One region of the Streptomyces sp. NPDC059443 genome, then DNA from elsewhere that is predicted to be linked to it. Evidence: predicted binding sites of a transcription regulator. Region 1 holds the regulator's gene; the other holds the start of a gene.
The links. The regulator HrcA, encoded in region 1, represses chaperone genes, less so after heat shock. The targets are predictions, from matches to a motif close to TTNGCACTCNGNNNNNCNGAGTGCNAA.
Positions count from the first base shown of each region.

Region 1 (7,714 bases):
GGTCCGGGGCATCCCCGGACCGGGCTCGCAGTGGTTCTCTCACGGGTTCCCGCCGTACCTGCCGTACGGGTTCCCGCGCGGGGCTCAGCGCCCGTTGAAGGCGTCCTTCAGTCGGCTGAACAGCCCCTGCTGACCCGGCGCGAACTGGCCGAGCGGCCGCTCCTCGCCGCGCAGCTTCGCCAGCTGGCGCAGCAGGTCCTCCTGCGCCGCGTCCAGCTTGGCGGGGGTGGTGACCTCGACGTGGACGATGAGGTCGCCGCGCCCGTTGCCGCGCAGGTGCGTGACGCCCCGGCCGTGCAGCGGGATCGCCTGCCCGGACTGGGTACCGGGCCGAATGTCGATCTCCTCCAGGCCGTCCAGCGTCTCCAGCGGGCACTTGGTGCCCAGGGCCGCCGCGGTCATCGGGATGGTGACCGTGCAGTGCAGGTCGTCCCCGCGCCGCTGGAAGGTCGGGTGCGGCAGCTCGTGGATCTCCACGTACAGGTCGCCGGCGGGGCCGCCGCCGGGGCCGACCTCGCCCTCGCCCGCGAGCTGGATCCGGGTGCCGTTCTCGACGCCCGCCGGGATCTTGACCGTGAGGCTGCGGCGGGAGCGGACCCGGCCGTCGCCCGCGCACTCGGGGCAAGGAGTCGGGACCACGGTGCCGAAGCCCTGGCACTGCGGGCAGGGGCGCGAGGTCATGACCTGGCCCAGGAAGGACCGGGTGACCTGCGAGACCTCACCGCGGCCGCGGCACATGTCACACGTCTGCGCCGAGGTGCCGGGGGCGGCGCCTTCACCGGAGCAGGTGGTGCAGACGACGGCCGTGTCGACCTGGATGTCCTTGGTCGTGCCGAAGGCGGCCTCGTCCAGCTCCAGGTCGAGGCGGATCATGGCGTCCTGGCCGCGGCGGGTCCGCGAGCGCGGTCCGCGCTGCTGGGACTGGCCGAAGAAGGCGTCCATGATGTCGGAGAAGTTGCCGAAGCCACCCGCACCGAATCCGCCCGCGCCGCCGCCACCGCCCGAGGAGGACAGCGGGTCGCCGCCGAGGTCGAAGACCTGCTTCTTCTGCGGGTCCGAGAGCACCTCGTACGCGGCGTTGATCTCCTTGAAGCGCTCCTGCGTCTTCGGGTCCGGATTCACATCCGGGTGGAGTTCACGCGCGAGGCGGCGGAAGGCCTTCTTGATCTCGTCCTGCGATGCGTCGCGGCGCACGCCGAGAACGGCGTAGTAGTCCGTGGCCACTTACGACTCCGCCAGGATCTGTCCGACGTAACGTGCCACTGCGCGTACCGCTCCCATCGTTCCGGGGTAGTCCATGCGGGTCGGTCCGACCACGCCGAGTTTGGCGACTGCTTCGCCGCCCGAACCGTAGCCGACCGAGACGACGGACGTGGAGTTCAGTCCCTCGTAGGCATTCTCATGCCCGATCTTTACGGCCATTCCCGACTCGTTGGCCTCGCCCAGCAGCTTGAGGAGCACGACCTGCTCCTCCAGCGCTTCGAGCACCGGCCTGATCGTCAGGGGAAAATCATGTCCGAAACGGGTGAGGTTGGCGGTGCCGCCGATCATCAGCCGCTCCTCCGCCTCCTCCACCAGCGTTTCGAGGAGGGTGTCGAGGACGGCCTTGACCGTCGCCCTGTCCTCGGAGTCGAAGGACTCCGGAAGGTCCTGCACCAGCGGCGGCACGTCGGTGAACCGGCGGCCGACCACCCGGCTGTTGAGGCGGGCCCGCAGATCGGCCAGCGAGGTGTCCGAGAAGGGGGTCTGGCAGTCCACCAGCCGCTGCTCGACCCGGCCCGTGTCCGTGATCAGTACGAGCATCAGGCGCGCGGGAGCGAGCGAGAGCAGCTCCACGTGCCGGACGGTCGACCGGGTCAGGCTCGGGTACTGGACGACGGCGACCTGCCGGGTCAGCTGCGCGAGCAGCCGCACGGTCCGGCCGACGACGTCGTCGAGGTCCACGGCCCCGTCGAGGAAGTTCTGGATGGCCCGGCGTTCGGGCGTCGACAGCGGTTTGACCCCCGCCAGCCTGTCGACGAAGAGGCGGTAGCCCTTGTCGGTGGGGATCCGGCCGGCGCTGGTGTGGGGCTGGGCGATGTAGCCCTCTTCCTCCAGCACGGCCATGTCGTTGCGCACGGTCGCGGGCGAGACGCCGAGCCGGTGCCGCTCCGTGAGCGCCTTGGAGCCGACCGGCTCCTCCGTCCCGACGTAGTCCTGGACGATGGCGCGCAGCACTTCGAGTCTGCGTTCGCTGAGCATCGCGCACACCTCCGTCGTCTTCTTCGTCCGCGGCTCGGATCGCCGCCGGTCCGTTGCCGGGCTACTGCCGGCCCACTGCCGGTTTGCTGTCGATTTGCTGGCACTCTGCGCATTCGAGTGCCAGAGATCCCCCGGTCAGTGTACGGCGGGGTGGTGCACCCCTAGCAAGGGCGGCCCGCCAAGGTAGCGTCGCGGCATGGACGTGCGTTGGGAAGAGGCGGGCTGGGAACGGCTCACCGAACGGGCCGGCCGGCTGCGGCTGCCGGTGTGGGACTGCACGGTGGGACTGGTGGTTGGCGACGATTCCGCCCTTCTGATCGACCCGGGATCTTCCGTGCGGGAGGGCTCGCGGGTGCGGGCCGAAGCGGAGCGGCTGGCGGGCCGGCGCGTGACCCATATCGCATTCACACACGGACATTTCGACCACGTACTGGGCGGATCGGTGTTCGCCGGGGCCGAGGTCTACGGTCCCGTCGGGCTGGACGGCCTGCTGTCCGTCAGCCACGACGACCTGCGGGCCGACGCGGTCCGCCACGGCCTGGCGGCGGCCGAGGCCGCCGAGGCGGTGGAACTGCTGGTGGTGCCCCGGCACCTGGTGTCGGGCGAGTGGACGCTCGACCTGGGCGGGGTGCAGGTGCTGCTGGCGAACGTGGGCCCCGGGCACACCCGGCACGATCTGGCCGCCTTCGTCCCCGGAACCCGCGAGGTGGTCTTCTGCGGCGACCTGGTCGAGGAATCGGGCGAACCCCAGGCGGGTCCGGACGCCGTGCCCCGCCAGTGGCCGGCCGCGATCGACCGGCTGCTCGCGCTGGGCGGGGAGGACGCGCTGTACGTGCCGGGTCACGGAGCGGTGGTGGACGCGGCTTTCGTCCGTGCGCAACGCGACACACTGGCGGCCCGCTTCGGCGTGTCGAACGCCTGAGGCCGCCCGCTCTCCTACCCTCGACCGGATGCGTGAGTACTCCCCCGACCTGACCCCGCAGTGGAAGCGTGCCAAGCCCGTTCCGGAGGTGCCTGCCGACCCCGGCCTCGTGGTCGAGGTGGCCGGCAGCGACTTCTGCGGCGCTGTGGTGGCCTGCGAGGCGGGCACGGTGGCCCTGGAGGACCGCTTCGGCAAGCGCCGGGTGTTCCCGCTGGAGCCCCGCGGATTCCTCCTGGACGGCGCGGTGGTTACCCTGACCCGCCCGGCCCGGGGCCCGGCCGCCCCGGCCCGTACGGCCTCGGGCTCCATCGCCGTCCCCGGCGCGCGGGCCCGGGTGGCCCGGGCGGGCCGGATCTACGTCGAGGGCCGCCACGACGCCGAGCTGGTGGAACGGGTCTGGGGCGACGACCTGCGGATCGAGGGCGTGGTCGTGGAGTACCTGGAGGGCATCGACGACCTCCCGGCGGTGGTGGCGGAGTTCGCCCCGGCCGCCGACGCCCGGCTGGGCGTCCTGGTGGACCACCTGGTCCCGGGTTCCAAGGAGTCCCGCATCGCGGCCGCCGTCACCTCCCCGCACGTCCTGATCGTGGGCCACCCCTACGTGGACGTGTGGCAGGCGGTGAAACCGTCCGCGCTCTCCATCCCGGCCTGGCCGGTGATCCCGCGCGGGGAGGACTGGAAGACGGGCGTCTGCCGGGCCCTGGGCTGGCCGGAGAACACCGGCGCCGCCTGGCAGCACATCCTGTCGCGCGTGACCTCGTACAAGGACCTGGAGCCCACCCTGCTCGGCGCGGTGGAACACCTGATCGACCACGTCACGGCTTAGGCCTTTCAGCCCGTCCGGCGTTTGAGGACCGGGTCCGGGCGGAGCCCGGGGAACGGTGGAAGGGTGGGTAGGGGACAAGCCCCGCAGGGCCAGCCCCACCCCACGCGCTCAGTCGACCAGGTCCCGGACCACCGCGTCGGCCAGCAACCGCCCGCGCAGGGTCAGCACGGCCCGCCCGGCCTCGTAGGGCGCGGGTTCCAGCAGTCCGTCCGCCAGGGCCCGGCGGGAAGCCGTAAGCCCCGCCGGCGCCAGCAGCGACAGCGGACAGCCGTCCACCAGCCGCAGCTCCAGCAGGATCCGCTCCACCCGCCGGTCCTCGTCGGACAGCAGCTCCCGCCCCGCGCCCGGGGAGCGTCCCTCGGCCAGGGCGGCGGCGTAGGCGCCCGGGTGCTTCACGTTCCACCAGCGCACCCCGCCCACGTGCGAGTGGGCTCCGGGTCCGGCGCCCCACCAGTCGGCTCCGCGCCAGTACAGCTCGTTGTGCAGGCAGCGCCCGGCCTGCGTGGTGGCCCAGTTCGACACCTCGTACCAGGAGTACCCGGCCTCGGCCATGACCGAGTCGAGGATCAGGTACCGGTCCGCGTGCACGTCGTCGTCGGTCATCGGGACCTCGCCCCGGCGGATCCGCCGCGCCAGCTGGGTCCCTTCCTCCACGATCAGCGCGTACGCCGACACGTGGTCCGGGCCCGCCCCGATCGCGGCGGCCAGGGACTCCCGCCAGTCCTCGTCGGACTCCCCCGGGGTCCCGTAGATCAGGTCCAGGTTCACGTGCTCGAAGCCCGCCGCGCGGGCCTCCGCGACGCAGGCCTCGGGCCGGCCGGGCGTGTGGGTGCGGTCCAGCACCTTCAGGACGTGCTGCTTCGCGCTCTGCATGCCGAAGGAGATCCGGTTGAAACCGCCGGCCCGCAGCTCCGCCAGGTACTCCGGGTTCACCGACTCCGGATTGGCCTCGGTGGTGACCTCGGCGTCCTCGGCCAGTCCGAACTCCTCCCGGATCGCCGCGAGCATCCGTACGAGGTCCCCGGCTGGCAGCAGCGTGGGCGTGCCGCCGCCCACGAAGACGGTCCGCACCGGGCGGGGGTCGTCCCCGAGCACCTTCCGCGCCAGCCTGACCTCGTCGATCAGGGTGTCGGCGTAGTTCTCCCGGGAGGCGAGCACGCCTCCGGTGCCCCGCAGCTCGGTGGCCGTGTAGGTGTTGAAGTCGCAGTACCCGCAGCGCGTGGCGCAGTACGGGACGTGCAGGTAGAACCCGAGCGGCCGGTCCCCGGCGCCCGCCAGGGCGTGCGGCGGCAGCGAGCCGTCTTCGGGCATGGGTTCACCGTCGGGCAGTGCGGAAGGCATGCACCCATCATCCCGCAACCGTCGCCGGGCCGGTCCCGCGCACAGCGCGCCCCACCACCGGCGGGGCGGTCCTCCGCCCCGCCGGTGGTGCTACGCCTCGCGCGAGCCCTCGTACATCTCCTCGATCAGGTGCTTGAACTCACGCTCGACGACCGGCCGCTTCAGCTTGAGGCTGGGGGTGAGGTCGCCGTGTTCGACGTCGAGGTCGCGCGGGAGGAGCCGGAACTTCTTGACCGTCTGCCAGCGCTGGAGGCCCTCGTTGAGGGTCTGGACGTAGGTCTCGATGAGCCGGGTGGTCTCGGCCGCCGCCAGGACCTGCGCGTACGTCTTGCCCTCCAGGCCGTTCTCGGCGGCCCAGACCAGGATGGAGGGCTCGTCGAGGGCGATGAGGGCGGAGCAGAAGTTCCGGTCGGCGCCGTGCACGACGATGCTGGAGACGTAGGGGCAGATCGCCTTGAACTGGCCTTCGATCTCCGCCGGGGCGACGTACTTGCCGCCCGAGGTCTTGATCAGGTCCTTCTTGCGGTCGGTGATGCGCAGGTAGCCGTCCGGGGACAGCTCCCCGATGTCTCCCGTGTGCAGCCAGCCGTCGGCCTCCAGGACCTCGGAGGTCTTCTCGGGCTGCCGGTGGTAGCCCTGCATGATGCCGGGGCCGCGCAGGAGGACCTCGCCGTCGTCGGCGATGCGGACCTCGGTGCCGGGGAGCGGCTTGCCGACGGTGCCGGTGCGGTAGGCCTCGCCGGGGTTGACGAAGGAGGCGGCGCTGGACTCGGTGAGTCCGTAGCCCTCCAGGATGTGGATGCCCGCGCCGGAGAAGAAGTACCCGATCTCGGGGGCGAGGGCGGAGGCGCCGGAGACGGCGGCGCGCAGGTTGCCGCCGAAGGCCTCGCGGAGCTTGGAGTAGACGAGCGCGTCGGCGATCTTGTGCTTGGTGGCGAGGCCGAAGGGGGCGCTCGCGCTGCCGGTGCGGCGGAAGTTGTCCTGGGTGACCTTGGCGTACTCGCGGGCCACGCCCACGGACCACTTGAAGATCTTGTACTTGGCCCCGCCGCCGGCCCTGGCCTTGGCGGCGACCCCGTTGTAGACCTTCTCGAAGATGCGCGGAACGGCCGCCATGTACGTCGGCTGGACGATCGGCAGGTTTTCGATGATCTTGTCGATGCGACCGTCGACGGCGGTGACGTGCCCCACCTCGATCTGGCCCGAGGTGAGCACCTTGCCGAAGACGTGCGCGAGGGGCAGCCAGAGGTACTGGACGTCGTCCTTGGTGATCAGGCCGGTGGCGACGGTGGCCTTGGCCATGTAGGACCAGTTGTCGTGCGGCAGCCGCACGCCCTTGGGGCGGCCGGTGGTGCCCGAGGTGTAGATGAGGGTGGCGAGCTGCTCGGCGGTGATGGCCGCGATCCGCTCCTTGACCACCTCGGGGTGCTTGGCGAGGTACTCCTTGCCGCGCGCCTCCAGGTCGGCGAGGGAGAGCACCCAGCCCTCCGGGTCGCCCTCGGCGGACACCGCGTCGGCTGCCTCCAGGACCACCACGTGGGCGAGCTCGGGCAGGTCGGCCCGGCGCTCACGGGCCTTGGCCAGCTGCTTGCCGTCCTCGGCGATCAGGATCCGGCTCTCCGAGTCGGCGAGGATGAAGGCCGACTCCTCGGCGTTCGTGCTCGGGTAGATCGTGGTGACGGCGCCGCCGGCGCACATCACGCCGAGGTCGGCGAGGATCCACTCCACCCGGGTGTTGGAGGCCAGCGCGACGCGCTGCTCCGGCTGGATCCCGAGCTCGATGATTCCGGCCGCGATGGCGAAGACCCGTTCGGCGGCCTGCCCCCAACTGAGGGACTTCCAGTCGTCCGGACCGCCCTTCCCGTCGGCGGCGGGGACCGGATAGCGGTAGGCCTCGGCGTTCGGCGTGGCGGCGACACGCTCCAGGAAGAGGGTCGCCACGGTGGGCGGACGGTTCTCGATCAAGGTCTGTGTGTCGCTCACGGACATCCTCCGGACCACGCGGCAGGGCCTGTTCATCACAGGGGCGGACTGACTGAGTGGTGGGTCAGGGTGGGTGGCTGAGTCAGGGCTTGGCGGTGCCCGGCCAAAAAAACTGGCGAGTAACCAACGAGCAGTGATCAGACTAGGGGCCCTCCGCCTGGCGCGTAAGAGCCCTTGGGGCGCCGATTCATAACGAAACAGGCCCCCGCGCCGGAGCACGGGGGCCTGTCTGGTCTACGGCGGCTACTTCTTCTTGCCGCCGGACTCGTCGCTGGAGAGGACGGCGATGAAGGCCTCCTGCGGGACCTCCACGGAGCCGACCATCTTCATGCGCTTCTTGCCTTCCTTCTGCTTCTCCAGCAGCTTCCGCTTACGGGAGATGTCACCGCCGTAGCACTTGG
Region 1 covers NZ_JBHYVM010000024.1:79,486-87,199, forward strand. Annotated here, with positions in the region: gene dnaJ (molecular chaperone DnaJ) at 85-1,224, opposite strand; gene hrcA (heat-inducible transcriptional repressor HrcA) at 1,225-2,241, opposite strand; gene ACFXDJ_RS23010 (MBL fold metallo-hydrolase) at 2,438-3,163, shown strand; gene ACFXDJ_RS23015 (DUF3097 domain-containing protein) at 3,192-3,989, shown strand; gene hemW (radical SAM family heme chaperone HemW) at 4,098-5,330, opposite strand; gene ACFXDJ_RS23025 (AMP-dependent synthetase/ligase) at 5,421-7,313, opposite strand; gene lepA (translation elongation factor 4) at 7,557-7,714, opposite strand, start outside.

Region 2 (7,714 bases), on a different contig from region 1:
CCGACAGGGCCGCGCAGATCCACAGCGCCTCCGGCTGCTCCGCGAGGGCCGCGGAGAGGCCGGAAACGAGGCCGCCCCCGCCCCGGCGGGCACTGAGCGTGCTGTCCGGGGCGAGGGCGTACGAGAGCGGGCCGCGGTTCGCGGCGACGAGCACCTGGGAAGCCATGCGGCGAACCTAGCCCGCCCCGCGCCCGGTCAAACTTCAGCTCCTGCGTGTCCGGCGAACCGAGACGAAGACCACGGCGCCGAGGAGCGTCAGGGTGGCGGCCGCGCTGCCCATGAGCCAGAGCTCACGGCCGTCCGAGCCCGTGCTCGCCAGGTTTCCGCCCCCGGTGCCGCTGCCGCTGCCGCCCTGCGCCGGGGTCTCCGGCAGCGGACGCGGCTGCTGCGTCGTGGAGGGGGTGGCGGACGGGGAGGCCGACGGGGAGGCGGAAGGGGCCGTCGAGGGGGACGAGGACGGCGACGAGGACGGCGACGGTGACGGCGACGGGTCCGGGGTTTCGATCACCGGCGGGACCGGTGCGCACGCCGGGTCCTTGGAACCGTCCCCGCAGTTGGTGCGGCCGCTCTGCGCGACGACGTTGTTCGTCAGCTTCCCGTCGCCCGTCACCGGGTCGTTGACCTTCACCTTGTAGGTGATCGTCGCGGTCTTCCCCTTCGGGACCTCGCCCGTCCACGACACCTTCGGCGCCGCGTAGGAGGGCGATCCGAGGTCCGCCGTCACCGCCCCGTCGAAGGTCGCGTCGTCGAGCAGCTCCGTGAGGTCGTCCGTCAGCTTCGCGTTCGGGTAGTCCAGGCTGCTGATGTTCTTAGCGGTGATCGTGTACGTCACCGTGTCGCCCGGCTTCACCGACTTCGCGGGCGAGGCCGTCTTGGTCACCTCCAGGTCCGGCACCGGCACGGCCAGCGCGAACTGCGAGATGACGTACGTGTCCCCGCGCGTGCGGAACGTCAGGTCCGCCGAGGTCGCCCCGGCCGGCAGGGCCGCCGCCGGGATGTCGAAGGACTTGGCGTCGATGCTGAGGTTGTCGGGGTGGTCAGGGTTCAGCGAGCCGTCGGCCGAGCTGGTGAAGAAGTTGTCGGTGGCCTTGGTGCCGGGGTTGGCGATGTTGGTGCCGTTCACCCGGAACTGGTCGCCCTTGGTGTTCCGGTCGCCCTCGTACGCGGTGGCGCTCGCCCGCACCGGGCCGTCGCCCGTGCGGTAGAAGCCCTCGACCTTGACGGTGGTGTCGGGGCTGGTGGAACGCTGGAGCACGTGGCCGCCGTAGACGTAGACGTTGCGCCGCTCCGGCGCGTTCTCGTGCGGGCCGGGGTACTTGTACACGACGGTCAGGGACCAACCGGCGACGCAGCCGCGGCCCTGCGGGGCCCAGATGCCGCCGACCGCGACGGTGACCGGGGAGCCGGTGGGGACGTCCGCGAAGGCGGCGGTGACGTCGGACTCGCCCGTGTAGTAGTGCGGGCCGCCCGTCTGCGGCGGGTCCTCGACCATGTTCGACAGGGTCACCGGCCGGGCCGCGCCCGCGCCGACCTTGACGACCGGGCGGGTGCCCAGCGGTTCGCCGGGGGACGGGACGACGTCCTCGCCGGAGACGTCGCAGCGCTTGATGAGGTTCGAGCCGAGCCGGTACTCGCCGTTGTTGCCGCCCCAGAACAGGCGCGCGTACGCCACTTCGGCACCCGCCGGCACGGTGAGCCGGCCGGTGCTGGAGGTACGGGTGGGCGTGGCGAGCCCGGCAGCGTCGATCGGGCGGGCGACGAAGTCGTTGTTGTTCTTCGTGCCGCCGCCCCGCTGGACCTCGGCGCACTCCGCGGCGTCGGCGGGGGGCGCTTCGGGGCAGCCCATCACCGTGTTGCCGAGGGTGATGAAGTCCCCGTAGAGCGCCTCGTCGTACCGCTTCTCGAAGGAGGAGACCACCTCCGCGGCCGCCGGCCCGCTCAGCGAGCCGAGCAGCAGGGCCGCGCCTCCGGCCGCCGCGAGCGCGGCGCCCCATGCATGTCTGAACCGTATAAACCCCATAAAAGGGAAATTAGACTGATCGTGCCGGTTTCTCCGGTTACGCCACGCGACGCCGCGCGTACTCCTCGATGTCCCGCATCGGCGGCCGCTCCTCGGTGTCCACGGCGTAGGTGTGGGGCACGAACCCCTCCGGGCCGCGCTCGAACTGCGTCAGCTCCGGCCGTACGAGGTGCCCGCGCGAGAGCCGCAGCAGCGCCGTCCGGTAGATCGCCGCGGCCATCCGCCCCAGGGCCAGGCCGTCCTGGTGGCGGTGGAGCCGTACGCCCACGTCCACCTGGGCCAGCGCGTCCAGCCCGACCGTGTGCAGCGCGTCCACCAGCAGGCCCAGCTCCACGCCGTACCCGACGGGGAACGGCAGCCGCTCCAGCAGGTCGCGGCGCACGGCGTACTCGCCGCCCAGCGGCTGGACGAAACCGGCCAGCTGCGGCCAGTGCAGGTTGAGCAGGGGGCGGGCTACCAGCTCCGTCACTCTGCCGCCCTGGCCGGGAGCGTCACCCAGCGGGCGGTCGTACATGGCCTTGACGAAGCACACGTCCGGATCCGTCAGCAGCGGGCCCACGATCCCGGACACGAAGACGGACGAGAAGTCCCGCAGATCGGCGTCCACGAAGCAGACCACGTCCCCGCTCGTGGCCAGCAGCGAACGCCACAGCACCTCCCCCTTTCCGGGCAGGGCCGGCAGCCCCGGCAGGATCTCGTCGCGGTGCACCACCCGGGCCCCGGCCTTGGCCGCCACCTCCGCCGTACGGTCGGTGGAGCCCGAGTCGACCACGACCAGCTCGTCGACCAGGGGCGTGTCCGGCCCGTCCATCAGATCGCGCCGGATCACCTCGACGATGGCCCCGACGGTGGCTTCCTCGTTCAGCGCGGGCAGCACCACGCTGACCGTCGTACCGGCTGCCCGTTTGGCGGAAAGCAGCTGGTCGAGCGGTCGGTCGGCGGCGGACCAGGAGCGGGCCGAGAGCCAGCGCTCCACCTCTTCCAGCACCTTCGGGACTCCTCTGTCGGTCGGCGGGGCACGGGCGGAACGCCGGTGCTTTTCACCGATATGTGATCCATCTCGCGGTTCGGACGGCTGTCTCAACCACCCGGGGCTTCGGTTACAGTCTTGAACAACGCAAAGGCCCACCGCATGCCGGGGGGCCTCGCGAACAAACGCCCGGGCGCGCCACAGAGCGTGTCGCCCGGTGCCATACCGCTCATCCAGAGGGGCAGAGGGACACGGCCCGTTGAAGCCCCGGCAACCCTCCAGTCGGTTCTCGCGATCGCTCCAGCAGCGACTCAGCGGGGTCCCCGGCTAGGGAAGGTGCCAATTCCGTCTCATGGCGACGTTCGTCATGGGGAAGATGAGGAGAAAGGGCCTCGCCATCATGGCTGCACAGACTGCCGAAACCTCTGCCGACACCTCCGCTGGAACTTCCACCCCCGGCGCCTCTGTCGATCTCGGTCCCGCCACCGGCCTTTCCTGCCGGGAATGCGGCACCCGCTTCGAGCTCGGCCCGATCTTCGCTTGCGTGGAGTGTTTCGGACCGCTCGAAGTCGCGTACGACCTGCCCCTCGGTGACCCGGAGGCGCTGCGCGCCGCGATCGAGGCCGGCCCGGACAACATCTGGCGCTACGCGCCGCTGCTGCCCGTCCCCGCGGACGTCGCCTCCAAGCCGAGCCTGAACCCGGGCTTCACCAAGCTCGTGGACGCGGCCAACCTGGCCAAGGAGCTGGGCTTCACCGGCAAGCTGTACGTCAAGGACGACTCCGGCAACCCGACGCACTCCTTCAAGGACCGCGTCGTGGCCATCGCCGTCGAGGCCGCCCGCGCCTTCGGCTTCACCACCCTCTCCTGCTCCTCCACCGGCAACCTGGCCGGCGCCGTGGGCGCCGCGGCCGCCCGTGCCGGCTTCCGCTCGTGCGTGTTCATCCCGCACGACCTGGAGCAGGGCAAGGTCGTCATGGCCGGTGTCTACGGTGGCGACCTGGTCGGCATCGAGGGCAACTACGACGACGTCAACCGCTTCTGCTCCGAGCTCATCGGCGACCCGCTGGGCGAGGGCTGGGGCTTCGTCAACGTCAACCTGCGCCCGTACTACGGCGAGGGTTCCAAGACCCTGGCGTACGAGATCTGCGAGCAGCTCGGCTGGCAGCTGCCCGACCAGATCGTCATCCCGATCGCGTCCGGCTCGCAGCTGACGAAGATCGACAAGGGTCTCCAGGAGCTGATCAAGCTCGGCCTGGTCGAGGACAAGCCCTACAAGATCTTCGGCGCCCAGGCCGAGGGCTGCTCGCCCGTCTCGACCGCCTTCAAGGCCGGTCACGAGGTGGTCCGCCCGCAGAAGCCGAACACCATCGCCAAGTCGCTGGCCATCGGCAACCCGGCGGACGGCCCGTACGTCCTGGACATCGCGCGCCGCACCGGCGGCTACGTCGAGGACGTCAACGACGAGCAGGTCGTCGAGGCCATCAAGATCCTGGCCCAGACCGAGGGCATCTTCGCCGAGACCGCGGGCGGCGTGACCGTCGGCGTGACGAAGAAGCTCGTCGAGAACGGTCAGATCGACCCCTCGCTGACCACGGTGATCCTGAACACCGGTGACGGCCTCAAGACCCTGGAGGCCGTGGCCGACGGCGGCGGCCAGACCGCCACCATCCGCCCGAGCCTGGACGCGTTCCGCGCCGCCAACCTCGCCTGATCTCTCCCCCTGCACACCGGAAAGGCAGTAGCGCCATGAGCGTCAACGTCCGCATCCCCACCATCCTGCGCACCTACACCGGCGGCAAGGCCGAGGTCCCCGCCGAGGGCGCGACCCTCGCCGAGGTCATCGAGTCCCTGGAGAAGAACCACCCGGGCATCGCCGCGCGCGTCCTGGACGACCAGGGCAAGCTCCGCCGCTTCGTCAACGTCTACGTCAACGACGACGACGTGCGCTTCGAAGGCGGGCTGCAGGCGTCCACGCCGGACGGCGCCGGCGTTTCGATCATCCCCGCCGTCGCGGGCGGCTGCTGACCTTTCGGCCGGCCAAACCTGAATTGCCCCTTCCGCTAATAAGCGGAGGGGGCAATTCTGCTTGATTGGGCGCGGTAGAGTTGGGGAAGTCCCCACCGCTGCTCTTGCCCGCCGCATATGAGCGGGCCGCGGAAGGGTTGACATTGAGTCAACATGCAAGCGCGGTATGGGTCCTTGGCGTGCTTTGTCCGGCCCGACTTGCCCTGGAATATTCCGAGTTTTCACCCTATTTCAATCTTTTGCCGTGTCCAGAATTCTCGCCGGAATGACCTGTTGCAGACAGCAGCGGTGCGGATACATTCAGCCCCGGTCGAGGCGTTCCGGCGCAAGTTCTGACCCGGGACCGCGAAGTGCGGTCCTGCGCAAGGGCCAGTAATAGGGGAGTTAGGCATGGCTCAGGGCACCGTCAAGTGGTTCAACGCGGAGAAGGGCTACGGCTTCATCGCGGTCGACGGTGGTGCGGATGTGTTCGTCCACTACAGCGCCATCCAGATGGACGGGTACCGCACCCTTGAAGAGGGTCAGCGGGTCGAGTTCGAGATCTCGCAGGGCCAGAAGGGTCCGCAGGCGGACATGGTCAAGCTCGCCGTCGGCTAGTCCGGGCGCGATCGACCGCCGACACGGCGTACGACTGCATACGACTGCATGCATACGAGGGGCCCACATCCTGGACACGGGATGCGGGCCCCTCGTGCGTGGTGTGCTCGCAGGCCTTGCGGTGCCCGGGTTGTTCACCGGCGGTTCCCCGAAGCCGCTTGCACTCGGGGGTGCCGAGTGCTAATCATTGGCGTTAGCACTCTCCTAGTGAGAGTGCTACCTAAACGAGGACCGGGTCAGTGAGGCCCACGGGGTCCGGCGGGAAGAAACCGCCGGGCACGCAGGCCGTCCGTCGCGGGCGCGGGCGCGGTCCGGGAGCAATCCACCGCTGTCCGGGAGGACCACTTCAGATGGCCAAGATCATTGCGTTCAACGAGGAGGCCCGGCGCGGTCTCGAGCGAGGCATGAACCAGCTCGCCGACGCCGTCAAGGTCACCCTTGGCCCCAAGGGTCGCAACGTCGTCCTTGAGAAGAAGTGGGGCGCCCCCACGATCACCAACGATGGTGTCTCCATCGCCAAGGAGATCGAGCTCGAGGACCCGTACGAGAAGATCGGCGCCGAGCTGGTCAAGGAAGTCGCCAAGAAGACGGACGACGTCGCCGGCGACGGTACGACCACCGCCACCGTTCTGGCCCAGGCGCTCGTCCGCGAGGGCCTGCGCAACGTGGCCGCCGGTGCGAACCCGATGGCCCTCAAGCGTGGTATCGAGAAGGCCGTCGAGGCCGTCTCCGCTGCCCTGCTCTCGCAGGCCAAGGATGTCGAGACCAAGGAGCAGATCGCTTCTACGGCCTCTATCTCCGCCGCTGACACCCAGATCGGCGAGCTCATCGCCGAGGCCATGGACAAGGTCGGCAAGGAAGGCGTCATCACCGTCGAGGAGTCCCAGACCTTCGGGCTGGAGCTTGAGCTCACCGAGGGCATGCGCTTCGACAAGGGCTACATCTCGGCGTACTTCGCCACCGACATGGAGCGCATGGAGTCGTCCCTCGACGACCCGTACATCCTGATCGTCAACTCCAAGATCGGCTCGGTCAAGGACCTGCTGCCGCTCCTGGAGAAGGTCATGCAGTCCGGCAAGCCGCTGCTGATCATCGCCGAGGACGTCGAGGGCGAGGCCCTGTCGACCCTGGTCGTCAACAAGATCCGCGGCACCTTCAAGTCCGTCGCCGTCAAGGCCCCGGGCTTCGGCGACCGCCGCAAGGCCATGCTCGGTGACATCGCCATCCTCACGGGCGGCACGGTCATCTCCGAGGAGGTCGGCCTCAAGCTGGAGAACGCCGGTCTCGACCTGCTGGGTCGCGCCCGCAAGGTCGTCATCACCAAGGACGAGACCACCATCGTCGACGGTGCCGGTGACTCCGACCAGGTCCAGGGTCGCGTCAACCAGATCCGCGCCGAGATCGAGAACTCCGACTCGGACTACGACCGCGAGAAGCTCCAGGAGCGCCTCGCGAAGCTGGCCGGCGGCGTGGCCGTCATCAAGGCCGGCGCCGCGACCGAGGTCGAGCTCAAGGAGCGCAAGCACCGCATCGAGGACGCCGTTCGCAACGCGAAGGCGGCCGTCGAAGAGGGCATCGTCGCCGGTGGCGGCGTGGCGCTCCTCCAGGCCTCCTCGGTCTTCGACAAGCTGGAGCTCACGGGCGACGAGGCGACCGGCGCCAACGCCGTGCGCCTGGCCCTTGAGGCCCCGCTCAAGCAGATCGCCGTCAACGGTGGTCTCGAGGGTGGCGTCGTGGTCGAGAAGGTCCGCAACCTGCCCATCGGTCACGGCCTGAACGCCGCGACCGGCGAGTACGTCGACATGATCGCCGAGGGCATCATCGACCCGGCGAAGGTCACCCGCTCTGCCCTGCAGAACGCGGCGTCGATCGCGGCCCTCTTCCTCACCACCGAGGCCGTCATCGCCGACAAGCCCGAGAAGGCCGGCGCCGCTGCCGGCGGCGGCATGCCGGGCGGTGACATGGACTTCTGATCGGCCCCTGGCTGATCGGCTGTTCTCGTACCGAGGGCGGCACCCCTTCTTCGCGAAGGGGTGCCGCCCTCGGGCGTTCACCGCGCCGTGCGTACGGGGCCCCGCGCGGCCAGGTGTGCCCCGCGC
Region 2 covers NZ_JBHYVM010000022.1:18,080-25,793, reverse strand. Annotated here, with positions in the region: gene ACFXDJ_RS21490 (trehalose-6-phosphate synthase) at 1-166, opposite strand, end outside; gene ACFXDJ_RS21485 (DUF11 domain-containing protein) at 203-2,020, opposite strand; gene ACFXDJ_RS21480 (glucosyl-3-phosphoglycerate synthase) at 2,058-3,008, opposite strand; SAM riboswitch class I at 3,217-3,373, shown strand; gene thrC (threonine synthase) at 3,367-4,704, shown strand; gene ACFXDJ_RS21470 (MoaD/ThiS family protein) at 4,740-5,018, shown strand; gene ACFXDJ_RS21465 (cold-shock protein) at 5,409-5,615, shown strand; gene groL (chaperonin GroEL) at 5,966-7,588, shown strand.
Region 2: groL (chaperonin GroEL) is a predicted target of HrcA. The motif match lies at 5,809-5,835, and genes of this name have one in related genera.